2 linked regions of the Rhodopseudomonas palustris genome follow. The protein of the gene in region 2 interacts with the protein of the main gene of each other region in a pairwise test. Links are inferred from orthologs where the notes say so. Each region holds a gene or a part of one and is shown on either strand. Other genes may lie near its edges. The genes, in order: dnaE and HZF03_RS03115.

Region 1 (6,507 bases), 2.6 Mb from region 2 along the record:
GTCGGCGCGGCTGCGGGCTGCGCCAGCCGCGGGCCCTGCAGCTGAACGCCCGGACGTTGCGCAAACCCGCCGGGCGGCGTCGTGGCAATCGACGCGCTTTGCGGCACCGGTGCCTTACCCTGCTGGATCAGCGTGGCGCGATGCAGCGCGGCGGCCGGCAGCGCCGCGCCGAGTACTGCGCCTGACGCGACCGCCGCCGCGGTGACTGCCGGCGCAGGCGCGCCAGGGGTCGCAACCGCAGGCCCAGTCACCGGCGGGCTCACCACCGGCGCGGCCGGGTTGGCGGGAGCGGCCGACGGCTGGTTGATCACCTGATTGATCACGGTGGTGTTGTGGATGTTGGCGAAGATGATGTTGTTCGGCGGCGGCTGCACATAGACCGGCGGCCGGACATAGGCCGGAATCGGCACGAACAACGGCCGCGGCAGATAGAACAGGCCGATCGGCGGCGGCGGTGGCGGCAGCACCACAAAGTCCGGCGGCGGTGGCGGCAGGAAGAACACCGGCGGCGGTGGCGGCGGCGCGAAGTCGAACACCGGATCGCTGAACATCAGCACCGGACGGTCGACATAGACGATCTCGTCGGGCGGCGGCGGCGGCACGTCATAGTCGATCACCGTGAAGCTCGGTGGCGGCTCCAGTGCAGCGGCGAGGATCTCCAGCCGGCGCCGGGCGTCCGCCGCGTGCGGACCGCGCGGATAGCGGCGCAGATATGACCAGTAGGCATCCGGCGTATCGACGCGATACGTCCGCCGCCAAGTAATCGCCTCGCGCCGTGCGGCGACGATCGCCCTCACCCGCTTGGCCAGAGGATCGTTCGGATAGACCGCAAGAAAGTCTTCGTAAGCCTGCAGCGTGTCGCGATCGAGCGCCGCCGCATACGCTTCGGCGGCACCCATGTCGCGGATCGGCTTGCTACGCAGCGCCTGATCCGGCGCCGGCAGCGGCGGTGCATCGGGCGCGCGATCGAAGAACATGAAGTTCGACTCCACGCTCTGCGTATCCCACGGCACCTGCGCGCCCTTGGTGGTTTCATTGACGCGCAGCCGCACCCGATCGAACAGCTGCGGCAGCGTGAGCCCGCCGGTGCGGACCATCTCGGCCAACGCCTGCGCATAGACGCCGTAGGCGCCGCGCTCCTCCGGCGCCACGGTGCCGGGCGCGGCGTTGAAGGCGATCAGCATCTTCGGGTTCGGCTCGACCATGGCAAGACCCGAGGCGACCGATCCGCCGGGCACGAACGGCTGCTCGCGCGCCAGATCGAGCACCACGACACTGGTCTTCAGCGGCAGCGCCGCGAGCTGGCGTAGATAGTCGCTGATACGCAGGCCTTCGGTCGGAATCTCCGTGTCGCGCGACAGCCGCGAGTCGACAGGGATGAAGTAGTTCTCGCCGGCGTACTGCACGCCGTAGCCGGCCAGATACACCGCCGCGACGGTGTCGGGACCAGAGTCCTCGGCCTTCTTCACAAAGTCGCGAAAGGCGCCGCGCAGCGTGTCGCCGTCGAGGTCGCGGGCACCGCTGACGTCGAAGCCTGCCGCCTGCAAGGTTTGCGCGATCAGGCCGCCATCATTGGCGGCGGTCGAGAGAGGCGCCTTGGCATAGGCACCATTGCCGATCACCAGCGCGATGCGCTTTTCCTGCTGCTGTGCAGCCGCAGGACCAACCGGCCCGGCGATCAGAACAACGAGGACGGTGGAGACGACCGAGAAAAGATGATTGAGACGCATGGCCGGGACCCGTTGCAAGGGCGCAGCCGGAACCGGCGCAGCGCCGCGGATCGCATTTCAGCGCGTCCCAATCTGAATGGCGATTGAACAAGCCGCGAGCGGTTCGCGGACAAATACCGCCCTCGCCGTCCGTATTCCGTGGCGCGAGAACAAGGCCGTGGTCACAGCGTTTCGACGTGCTCGACGCCCGTCACCGCCTTGATCGCACCGGCAATTTGCGGCGACACGTGGTAGCGCCCGGGAATATCGAACTCGACCTCGGTCTGCGGATCAAGCCGCAGCACCAGCGCAATGTTGCCGCCCGCCACCTTGGTCTCGGGCGGCTGCAGCCGCTTGACGACCGAGTCGAGGAACTTGGTGTCGCGGAGGAAGATGCGCAGGCCCTTCTGAGTCTTCGCCGCCGCGGCGTCGAGCGGCTCGGCATGCAGCACGCGGGCGCGAACGTCCTCGCCCTGGAGTTCGGCGCCGAGCTGCATCAGCACCGCGGCGCCAGGCTCCAGCACCTCGCGATATTGCGCCAGACCTTCGGAGAACAGCACCGCCTCGAAATGCCCGGTCGGATCCGACAGGCCGATGATGCCCATCTTGTTGCCGGTCTTGGTGCGCCGCTCCATCCGCGACACCACTGTGGCGGCGACCTTGCCGGCGGTGGCGCCGGATTTCACCGCCTTGCAGAATTCCGCCCAGGACTGCACCCGCAGCCGCTTCAAGGCGGTGGCGTAGTCGTCGAGCGGATGGCCTGACAGGAAGAAGCCGATCGCATCGTATTCGCGGCGCAGGCGTTCCGCCGGCAGCCACGGCTCGAGCTGCGGCAGGATGATCGATGGCGCGTCCGCCAGACCGCCGAACATGTCGTTCTGGCCGCTGGTCGCGGCTTCATGATTGCGCTGGCAGGCCGCGACGATCGCATCGGCGCCGCCGAACACACGGGCGCGGTTGGAATCGAGGCAATCGAACGCACCGGCGGCAGCAAGACATTCGATGACGCGCTTGTTGATGGCGCGCGGATTGACCCGCGCGGAGAAGTCCGCGAGCGAGGTGAACGGCCGATCGCCCCGCGCCTCGACGATCTGCTGCACCGCCTGCATGCCGACGCCCTTCAGGCCGGCGAGCGCGTAGAAAATCGTATTCGGGCCGACCTCGAAGGTCGCACCGGAGCGATTGACCGACGGCGCCTCGACCTTGATGCCGAGCCGCTGCGCCTCGGCGCGGAATTCTGACAGCTTGTCGGTGTTGTGGATTTCCAGCGTCATCGACGCGGCGAGGAATTCCACCGGATAGTGCGCCTTCATATAGGCGGTGTGGTACGATACCAGCGCATAGGCGGCCGCGTGGCTCTTGTTGAAGCCGTAGTCGGCGAACTTCGCCAAAAGGTCGAAGATGGTATCGGCCGCGTCCTTGGCGACGCCGTTCTTCACCGCGCCTTCGACAAAAATCGCGCGCTGCTTGTCCATCTCGGCGCGGATCTTCTTACCCATCGCGCGGCGCAGCAGGTCGGCGTCGCCGAGCGAGTAGCCAGCCATCACCTGCGCGATCTGCATCACCTGTTCCTGGTAGATGATGACGCCGAACGTCTCCTTCAGGATCGGCTCCAGCATCGGATGCAGATATTCGGGCTCCTCGTCGCCGTGTTTGCGGGCGCAGTAGGTCGGGATGTTCGCCATCGGGCCCGGCCGATACAGCGCCACCAGCGCGATGATGTCTTCGAACCGGTCGGGGCGCATGTCGATCAGCGCCCGCCGCATGCCCGCGCTTTCCACCTGGAACACGCCGACGACATCGCCGCGGGCCAGCATCTGATAACTCGGCGCGTCGTCGATCGGCAGCGTGTGCAGGTCGACATGGATATCGCGCTGCTTGAGCAGCTTCACCGCGACGTCGAGCGTCGTCAGCGTCTTCAGGCCGAGGAAGTCGAACTTCACCAGACCCGCCGGTTCGACCCATTTCATGTTGAACTGGGTCACCGGCATGTCGGATTTCGGATCGCGATACAGCGGCACCAGGTCGCTGAGCGGGCGATCGCCGATCACGATGCCGGCCGCGTGGGTCGAGGCGTGGCGGGTCAGGCCTTCGAGCTTCTGCGCGATATCGAACGCGCGCGCCACGATCGGGTCTTCGTCGCGCGCCGCCTGCAGCTTCGGCTCGCCTTCGATCGCCTGCTTCAGGGTGATCGGCGCCGCCGGATTCTGCGGCACCAGCTTGGTCAGCTTGTCGACCTGGCCGTATGGCATCTGCAGCACGCGGCCGACGTCGCGCAGCACGCCGCGCGCCTGCAGCGTACCGAAGGTGATGATCTGCGCCACCTGATCGCGGCCATAGCGATGCTGCACATACTCGATTACTTCGCCGCGGCGATCCTGGCAGAAGTCGATATCGAAGTCCGGCATCGACACGCGTTCCGGATTGAGGAAGCGCTCGAACAGCAGGCCGAACCGGATCGGATCGAGGTCGGTAATCGTCAGCGAATACGCCACCAGCGAGCCGGCGCCCGAACCACGGCCCGGACCGACCGGAATGCCATGGGCCTTGGCCCATTTGATGAAGTCCGACACGATCAGGAAGTAGCCCGCGTATTTCATGCGGGTGATGACGTCGAGCTCGAAGGCGAGCCGCTTGTTGTAGTCCTCCTCTGTCGTCCCCGGCGACAGGCCGTGAACGCTGAGCCGCTTGGCGAGGCCCTGCTCGGCCTGGCGGCGCAGCTCGGCCGCTTCGGCGGCGGCTGCTTCCGCCGCGTCGCTGACGCTGGCGCCGACGGTGAACAGCGGCAGGATCGGCTTGCGGGTCAGCGGCCGGTAGGCGCAGCGCTGTGCGATCTCCACCGTCGATGCCAGGGCCTCGGGGAGGTCGGCGAACAGCACCGCCATCTCGGCGCGGGTCTTGAACCGGTGATCGGGCGTGAACTGAATGCGATCGGTTTCGGCGATCAGCTTGCCGGATGCGATACACAACAGCGCGTCGTGTGCTTCGTAGTCCTCGGTGCTGGCGAAATGCGGCTCGTTGGTCGCGACCAGCGGCAGGCCCTTGTCATAGGCAAGATCGATCAGCCCGCCTTCGGCACGGCGCTCGGCCTCGGTGCCATGACGCTGCAGCTCGACATAGAGCCGATCGCCGAATGCCTGCTGCAGCCGCTCGCAGCGCTGCGCGGCGAGCGCCGGATCGGTCAACATTGCCAGCGAAATCGGCCCATCCGGCCCGCCGGTCAGCGCAATCACGCCGTCGGTTTCGCCTTCGAGCCACTCCAGCTTGACGTGCGGCACCTGGTTGACCGGCGTTTCCAGGAACGCCCGCGAGTTCAGCCGCATCAGGCTGCGATAGCCCTGCTCGCGCGCCGCCAGCAGCACGATCCGCGCCGGGGTCGCCAGCGCACCGTGGCGGGAGTTCGGATCCTGGTCGCCGAAGTCGATACCGAGTTCGAGCCCGACGATCGGCTGGATGCCGTAGCCCGACAGCTTGTCGGAGAATTCCAGCCCGCCGAACATGTTGTCGGTGTCGGTAAGGGCCAGCGCCGGCTGGCGGTCGGCCTTCGCCAACTCCGCAAGCTTGGCGATCTTCATCGAGCCTTTCAGCAGCGAATAGGCCGAGTGGACGTGCAGATGGACGAATCCGGCGTTGCTCATCGGCGCGGCGGCTCTTCAGACAAACGTGCGGGTTGGGACGAGTGGTTTGCGGAACCGGTCGCCGTGACGGCACCGACTCGGAAGCCCAATGGTGGGCTCCCTCCCCCTTCACCGCAAGCATCGGCGGGGATCTTATCCCCGCTATGCCGAAGCGGTCGCAACGCAGCCAACGATCAGGCCTGCGCCAGCACCTGAGCCCACACCGCCACCATGCCGATGAACAGTGCAATCGACGTCAGCGCCGCAGCTTCTTGGATGAAGATCTTCAACATCGTCCGCCTCCCTGACCTTGTGAACATAACAAGAACAATGTTCTCATTTCGTTCTAGAGTCAAGCAAGCGGCCGGCGCAGCAACCTGGACCGTTAACGAGACGTTACTATCCCCGAAATTCACCGGCGCGGCTCGCATTGACGGTCATTCGGGATTGGCGCACGGATCGAAGGCGCGCGGCTTGTGAAACCGCGCGCCGCAGCTAGCGGAGACGACGATGCGAATGGGAGCGATGGTGCTGCTGGCCGGGTTGGCGCTGCCAGGAGCGGCTGCGGCGCAGCCTTACGACAACTATCCGGTCTGCCTGCGGGTGTACGGCCCAGTGCGCTACGACGAGTGCCGCTACACCTCGATCGAGCAGTGCCGGCCCGCCGCCTCGGGCATCGCCGCCCAATGTCTCACCAATCCATGGTATCAGCCGCTGGCGGGGCCGGCCTCGCGCCGGGCCCGGCGGCATTGAGCCGGCGCATGTGCGCCGACCCTGCGCCGTCATAGATTTCTGTCACACTCTCGGATGCGCCGAGTCGCTGCCACCGCGACCGGCTGCTCAACAAGGATCCGAACGAAGATGCGCAAGCTGCTCCTGATCGCGATGCTCGCCGGCCTCGGCCTGACCACCACCGCCGAGGCGCGGGATTATCCGGTCTGCCTGCGGGTGTATCAGAGCTATCACGACTGGTACGACGAGTGCAGCTACGACACCATGGCGCAGTGCCGGATGTCGGCCTCGGGCCGCAGCGCCGATTGCATGACCAACCCGTGGTACACCGCGCCGCAGCAGCAGCCGACCAAGAAGAAGCGCAAGCATCGCCGCCAGCAGTGAGACGAGTGCGAAGGCCCCGAGGCGCCTTCATTCCGGGGCGCGCGCAAGCGCGAACCCGGAATCCC
Region 2 (5,521 bases):
CCCGGCCGGAAACTGCTTCTGCCGGCCGAGCAGGCATTGGTCGCCGCGCGTCACCAGCATGATCACCACCGGATCGGTGCGCGGGAAGTGCTCGGCCTTGCAGGACGGGCAGTCGCGCTTCCAGCCGCCTTGCCCCATCGCGGTGCGGGTGCCGCAATTGGCGCAATAGCCGTGGCGCTGATGCCAGTTCACCAGCGACTTCGCCATCGCGATCGCCGAGAGCTGTTCGACCGGCAGCACGCCCTGCATCGCAAGGCCGCGCAGCTCGGCGAGACCGGCATCGGTCCGGCCGGCGAGCTTATCGGCCGCAGGGGTGCCGATCCCCATGCCGAACACGGCTGCGCCGTTTCGCAGACCGAGGAAGATCGTGCCGGGGTTGGCGCCGAGCGCCAGCGCCTCCTGGATCGTCAGCTCGGCCCGCGGGCCGCTGGCTTCGTGCTTCACAAGCAGCGAATCGCGGTGCACGACGTAGGCGCGGGTATCGCCGCGCTCCTCCATCGCCATCAGCTTGGCGTCGTTGCCGCGCAGATGCGCGGCGCGGTCGAGCACGTGGGTGACGAAGGCTGGCCGGCCGAGCGGGAAAGGTGTGCTCATCGGCTCAGCTCAACCAGATCTTGCGGCGGAGCAGGTTGATGAACTGCTGCACCTCTTCGGGATCGTGCGCCAGCGGCGGCATCACGCCCCACACCGGCCGCGGCCAGGCGACATCGCTGGAGCGCCGCGCGATGATGTGAATGTGGAGCTGCGGCACCAGATTGCCGAGCGCCGCGACATTGAGCTTGTCGCATTTGGTGACCTCTTTGAGCGCCCGGCTCACTCTGGCGATCTCTGTCATCAACTGCGCCTGCGCCACCTCGTCGAGGTCAATGATCTCGCTGACATCGGGCCGGCGCGGCACCAGCAGCAGCCACGGATAATGCGCGTCCTTGATCACCAGCACCCGGCTGAGCGGCAGGTCGCCGATGCTGATGGTGTCTTGTTCGAGCCTTGAGCTCAGCGACCAGTCGGAGGGGGACATTGCGGTTCCATCGGCCCGTTCGGGGAGGCATGGGCTCTTGTCTGTGGCGGGGACGGCGCACGGCCGCCTCGCAGTCATACCAAGCCGTCCGGACCGGCGGAAGCGCCCCCTAGCCGAAGGTCCAAGGCGTGCCAAGCGGCGTGACCGGCGACTTGCATTCGGGTCGGTTTGGCGCCAAATAGGGACCGGGAGATTGGCGGTGGACGAGCCTCTCGCCAACCGGGTCAGGTCCGGAAGGAAGCAGCCCTAACGAGGTCTGGATCGGGTCGCTCGTCAGTCTCCTACCTCATTTTTCGGCCGTGCTGCCCCGTGATCGGGGCACCGCGGCCGAATGAAGGTGGGGCCAGGACTGGCAGATGCCGGTCCGGTGTGAGGGGTGTTTCGGGCCAGCCGCATGATCCTGCCCCGTCGCAACCGCCCCGTTCCCCTCCGCAATCCGGCCCCACAGACACAGCATTGCGGACCGACCGATGAGTGACTCTGGCCTTTCCGCGACGCCGCCCGCTGCTCCTGAGCAGCCGGTCAGCGCGAGCGCGCCGGCCGGTGCCTATCGGGTGCTGGCGCGGAAATATCGCCCCAACAGCTTCGACGATCTGATCGGCCAGGAAGCGGTGGTGCGCACCGTCTCCAACGCGTTCGATACCGGACGGATTCCGCAGGCCTGGATTCTCACCGGCGTTCGCGGCGTCGGCAAGACCACCACCGCGCGCATCCTCGCCCGGGCGCTGAATTACGAATTGCCGGACGGTTCGGTGAAGGGGCCGACCATCCACATGCCGGTGCATGGCGTGCACTGCAAGGCGATCATGGAAAGCCGGCACATGGACGTGCTGGAGATGGACGCCGCCTCGCACACCGGCGTCGACGACGTTCGCCAGATCAACGATAGCGTGCGCTACGCGCCGGCCTCCGCGCGCTACAAAGTGTACATCATCGACGAAGTCCACATGCTGTCGACGGCGGCGTTCAACGCCTTCCTGAAGACACTTGAGGAACCGCCGGAGCACGCAAAATTCGTGTTCGCCACCACCGAAATCCGGAAAGTGCCGGTGACGGTGCTGTCGCGCTGTCAGCGTTTCGATCTGCGCCGGGTCGAAGCCGACGTGCTGATGACGCATCTTGGCAATATCGCGCAGAAGGAAGGCGTCGAGGTCGAGCCTGAGGCGCTCGGAATCATCGCGCGCGCGGCCGAAGGCTCGGTGCGCGATTCGCTGTCGCTGTTCGACCAGGCGATCGCGCATGCGGCCGGCCTAGTGCGCGCCGACGCGGTGCGGCAGATGCTCGGCCTCGCCGACCGCACCCGCGTGATCGAACTGTTCGACGCACTGGCGCGCGGCGATATTGCAGCCGCCTTCGCTGAATTCCGAGACCAGTACGACACAGGTGCCGATCCGGTCGTCGTGCTGTCCGATCTCGCCGAATTCGTCAATTTCGTCACCCGCGTGAAGATCGTGCCGGCGATCGCCGACAACGTTGCGTTCGGTGAGACCGAGCGGGTGCGCGGCCGCGAATTCGCCGCCAAGCTGTCGATGCGGGTGCTGTCGCGGATGTGGCAGATGCTGCTGAAGGGCATCGCCGAGGTGCAGGGAGCGACCCGCCCGGCGGCCGCCGCCGAAATGGTGCTGGTGCGGATCGCCTATGCGGCAGACCTGCCGACGCCCGATGAAGTGCTGCGGATGTTGGAGCAGAGCGGTGGCGGCGATGCGCCGGCCATCTCAGGCGGTGGTGGCAGCAGCAGTCGCGGCGGTCCGTCCGCTTCCCTGGCGTCGGCCCCGGCTTTGTCCGCTCCCAGTGCGATGATGCCGCGTAGCGCACCGACCATGAGCGCCGCAACTGCGCCGACCATGCTGCGCGGCGGCCCCGACGGTGCGGCGCGTTCGCCGGTCAGCGCGCCGGCGCCAGCGCCCGAACCACCGGCGCTGAAGATCACGACGTTTCCGCAACTCGTCGCGCTGGCTTCCGAGAAGCGCGACGTGATGACTCGGCTAGCGCTCGAAGCCGATGTGCGGCTGGTGCGAATCGAGGACGGACGGCTCGAACTGGCGCTGGAGCCGAGCGCATCGCGCAGCCTGATCAACGATCTCGGCCGCAAGCTCGAACAATGGACCGGACGGCGCTGGACCGTGATCGTCTCCAACGCGCCAGGCGAGCCGACGCTGCGCCAGCAGAGCATGGCACAGCAGAACGAACGCGAGCGTGCGGCGGAGAACGATCCGCGAGTCCAGGAAGTGCTGGCGCGATTTCCCGGCGCCAAGCTGACGGTGCGGCGCCTCGCCCCCGAGCCGGTGGAGATCGAGTCTGATATGGACGATCCCTCCGAGCGAATCGACGACGACGATTAGCGATCTGAAAGGAAACCGATCATGGCTGACTTTCTCGGCATGATGAAACAGGCTGCCCAGCTTCAGTCGAAGATGAAGGCAATGCAGGCTGAGCTCGACCAGATCGAGGTCGAAGGCTTGTCCGGTGGTGGCCTCGTCAAGGTACGGATGAGCGCCAAGATGGAGGTGCGTGGCATCTCGATTGATCCGTCGCTGATCAAGGCCGACGAGCGCGAAGTGCTCGAAGACCTGCTGGTGGCGGCGCATGGCGACGCCCATCGCAAGGCGGAAGCCGCGATGCAGGAGAAGATGCAGGCCCTGACCGGCGGCCTCGGCCTGCCGCCCGGGCTCGGCCTGGGCTAGTCTTTCTGGCCTTTCGATTCGCGCCTTAGACGCTCGTCTCGTCAATGAGAGTGGCGGAGCGGTGCGTCGTCGCGTCTGATCAACACACGGAGACCCGATGGCCGGTGCCGCAGGCCCCGAGATCGAACGTCTGATTCAGTTGCTGGCGCGGCTACCCGGATTGGGGCCGCGCTCGGCGCGCCGCGCCGCGCTGCATTTGATCAAGAAGCGCGACGCGCTGATGGCGCCGCTCGCCTCCGCCCTGCAGGTTGCGATCGACAAGATCGAAGTGTGCAGCACCTGCGGCAACATCGATTCACAAAACCCGTGCACGGTGTGCACCGATCCGCGACGGGATTCCTCGATCATCGTGGTGGTGGCTGACGTTGCGGATTTGTGGGCACTCGAACGCGCCTCTGCCACAAACGGCCGGTACCACGTTCTGGGAGCGACGCTCTCGCCGCTCGACGGCGTCGGCCCCGAAGATCTGACGATCGACGCGTTGGTGAAGCGTGCACATGACCCCGGCGTTGCCGAGATCATCCTGGCGCTCAACGCCACCGTCGATGGCCAGACCACCGCACATTACGTCACCGACCTCTTGCAGGACGCCAACGTCAAGGTGACCCGGCTCGCTCACGGCGTGCCGGTCGGTGGCGAACTCGACTATCTCGACGAAGGTACGCTGTCGGCGGCGATGCGACAGCGCACCTTGTTCTGACCCAACCGGATTGGACCTGATGACTCAGCCACGCTTGACGCTCTCGACGATTGCCGCGCTCGCCCTGACGCTCGTTGCCTCCGGGGTGTCCGCGCAAGATTCGCCGCAGGGTGCGACGCAGGCAGCGCTGCCGAAGCCGACCGCGCTGCGGGTGGGCGACATTCTCAGCGGCGAGCTGAATGCGTTGAAGACGCGGGCCAAGGGCACAAAGGGCCCGGTGTATCAGCTCGTCAGCGATCCGCGCCGGTTGCCGGCACCGTCCGGGCTGTGCAACCTCGAGAATGGCCCGGAGACCTTCCAGATTGTCCCCGCCGACGATGCCCAGGCGGCGCAGCTCAAGTCACACCGCGGCAAGCAGGTGGCGCTGAAGGTCAGCTCGGTAGCGTGCGCCAACGAGCCCGGCCAGATGAGCGAGGCGGTGGTGACGAAATGGAGTCTGGTGAAGTAAGCGACGGGCTCTCGTCGGCGTTGCGAGGAGCGGGCGGCGCCTAAACCTTCACCGGTCCGAGCGCGGCGAAATGGCCGCGGCGTTGCAGCCACGCCAGCAGCACCAAGCTCGGCGCCGCGACCGCAACGCTGATGGTGAAGAACGCCGGCCAGCCGGTGGCCTGCGCGACGTATCCGGCGCTCGCGGACAGGTAGGTGCGGCCGACGGCGGCGAGGGCGGTGAGCAGCGCGTATTGCGTCGCAGTGTGCAGCGGGTTCTGGCACAGCGCCGACAGGTAGGCGACGAAGATCACGGTGCCGATCGCGCCGGTGAAATTTTCCACCGAGATCGCCAGCGCCAGCGCCCATTGGTTGACGCCGACGGTCGACAGCCAGGCGAACGCCAGATTCGACACCGCCTGCAGCACCGCACCGATCCATAGGCTCGCCACCAGCGAATAGCGCCGCGCCAGATAGCCGCCGGCGAAGCCGCCGATCAGCGTCGCCGCCAGCCCGACGCCCTTCACGATTGCCGCATAATCATTGCGCGAATAGCCGAGATCGATCACGAACGGCGCCGTCATGGTGCCGGAAAATGCATCGGTGAACTTGAACAGCACCACGAAGGAGAGAGCGGTGAGCGCGTCCTTGCGGGTGAGAAATTCGGTGAACGCCCCCAGAGCGGCGTGGATC

What was found.
Region 1: the proteins of HZF03_RS03115 (region 2) and dnaE interact in binary tests that used the Escherichia coli proteins (3 or more experiments, as listed by UniProt). The link is inferred for Rhodopseudomonas palustris from one-to-one orthologs.

Annotation. Positions count from the first base shown.
Region 1 is NZ_CP058907.1:3,221,501-3,228,007, forward strand. Bases 1,692-5,666 are described here. They hold dnaE (DNA polymerase III subunit alpha), read right to left. Parts: upstream 5,348-5,666; coding sequence 1,892-5,347; downstream 1,692-1,891. Other genes in these bases: HZF03_RS14745 (caspase family protein), read right to left, coding at 1,692-1,730. In the rest of the region: more of HZF03_RS14745, read right to left, coding at 1-1,691; HZF03_RS14755 (DUF3551 domain-containing protein), read left to right, coding at 5,837-6,079; HZF03_RS14760 (DUF3551 domain-containing protein), read left to right, coding at 6,188-6,442. UniProt on the Escherichia coli protein: DNA polymerase III is a complex, multichain enzyme responsible for most of the replicative synthesis in bacteria. This DNA polymerase also exhibits 3' to 5' exonuclease activity. The alpha chain is the DNA polymerase catalytic subunit.
Region 2 is NZ_CP058907.1:669,770-675,290, forward strand. The notes cover bases 936-3,924. They hold HZF03_RS03115 (DNA polymerase III subunit gamma/tau), read left to right. Parts: upstream 936-1,488; coding sequence 1,489-3,360; downstream 3,361-3,924. Other genes in these bases: HZF03_RS03105 (HIT domain-containing protein), read right to left, coding at 936-1,018; HZF03_RS03120 (YbaB/EbfC family nucleoid-associated protein), read left to right, coding at 3,382-3,702; recR (recombination mediator RecR), read left to right, coding at 3,800-3,924. Outside these bases: nudC (NAD(+) diphosphatase), read right to left, coding at 1-594; more of HZF03_RS03105, read right to left, coding at 599-935; more of recR, read left to right, coding at 3,925-4,402; HZF03_RS03130 (hypothetical protein), read left to right, coding at 4,422-4,850; HZF03_RS03135 (AmpG family muropeptide MFS transporter), read right to left, coding at 4,891-5,521. UniProt on the Escherichia coli protein: Part of the beta sliding clamp loading complex, which hydrolyzes ATP to load the beta clamp onto primed DNA to form the DNA replication pre-initiation complex.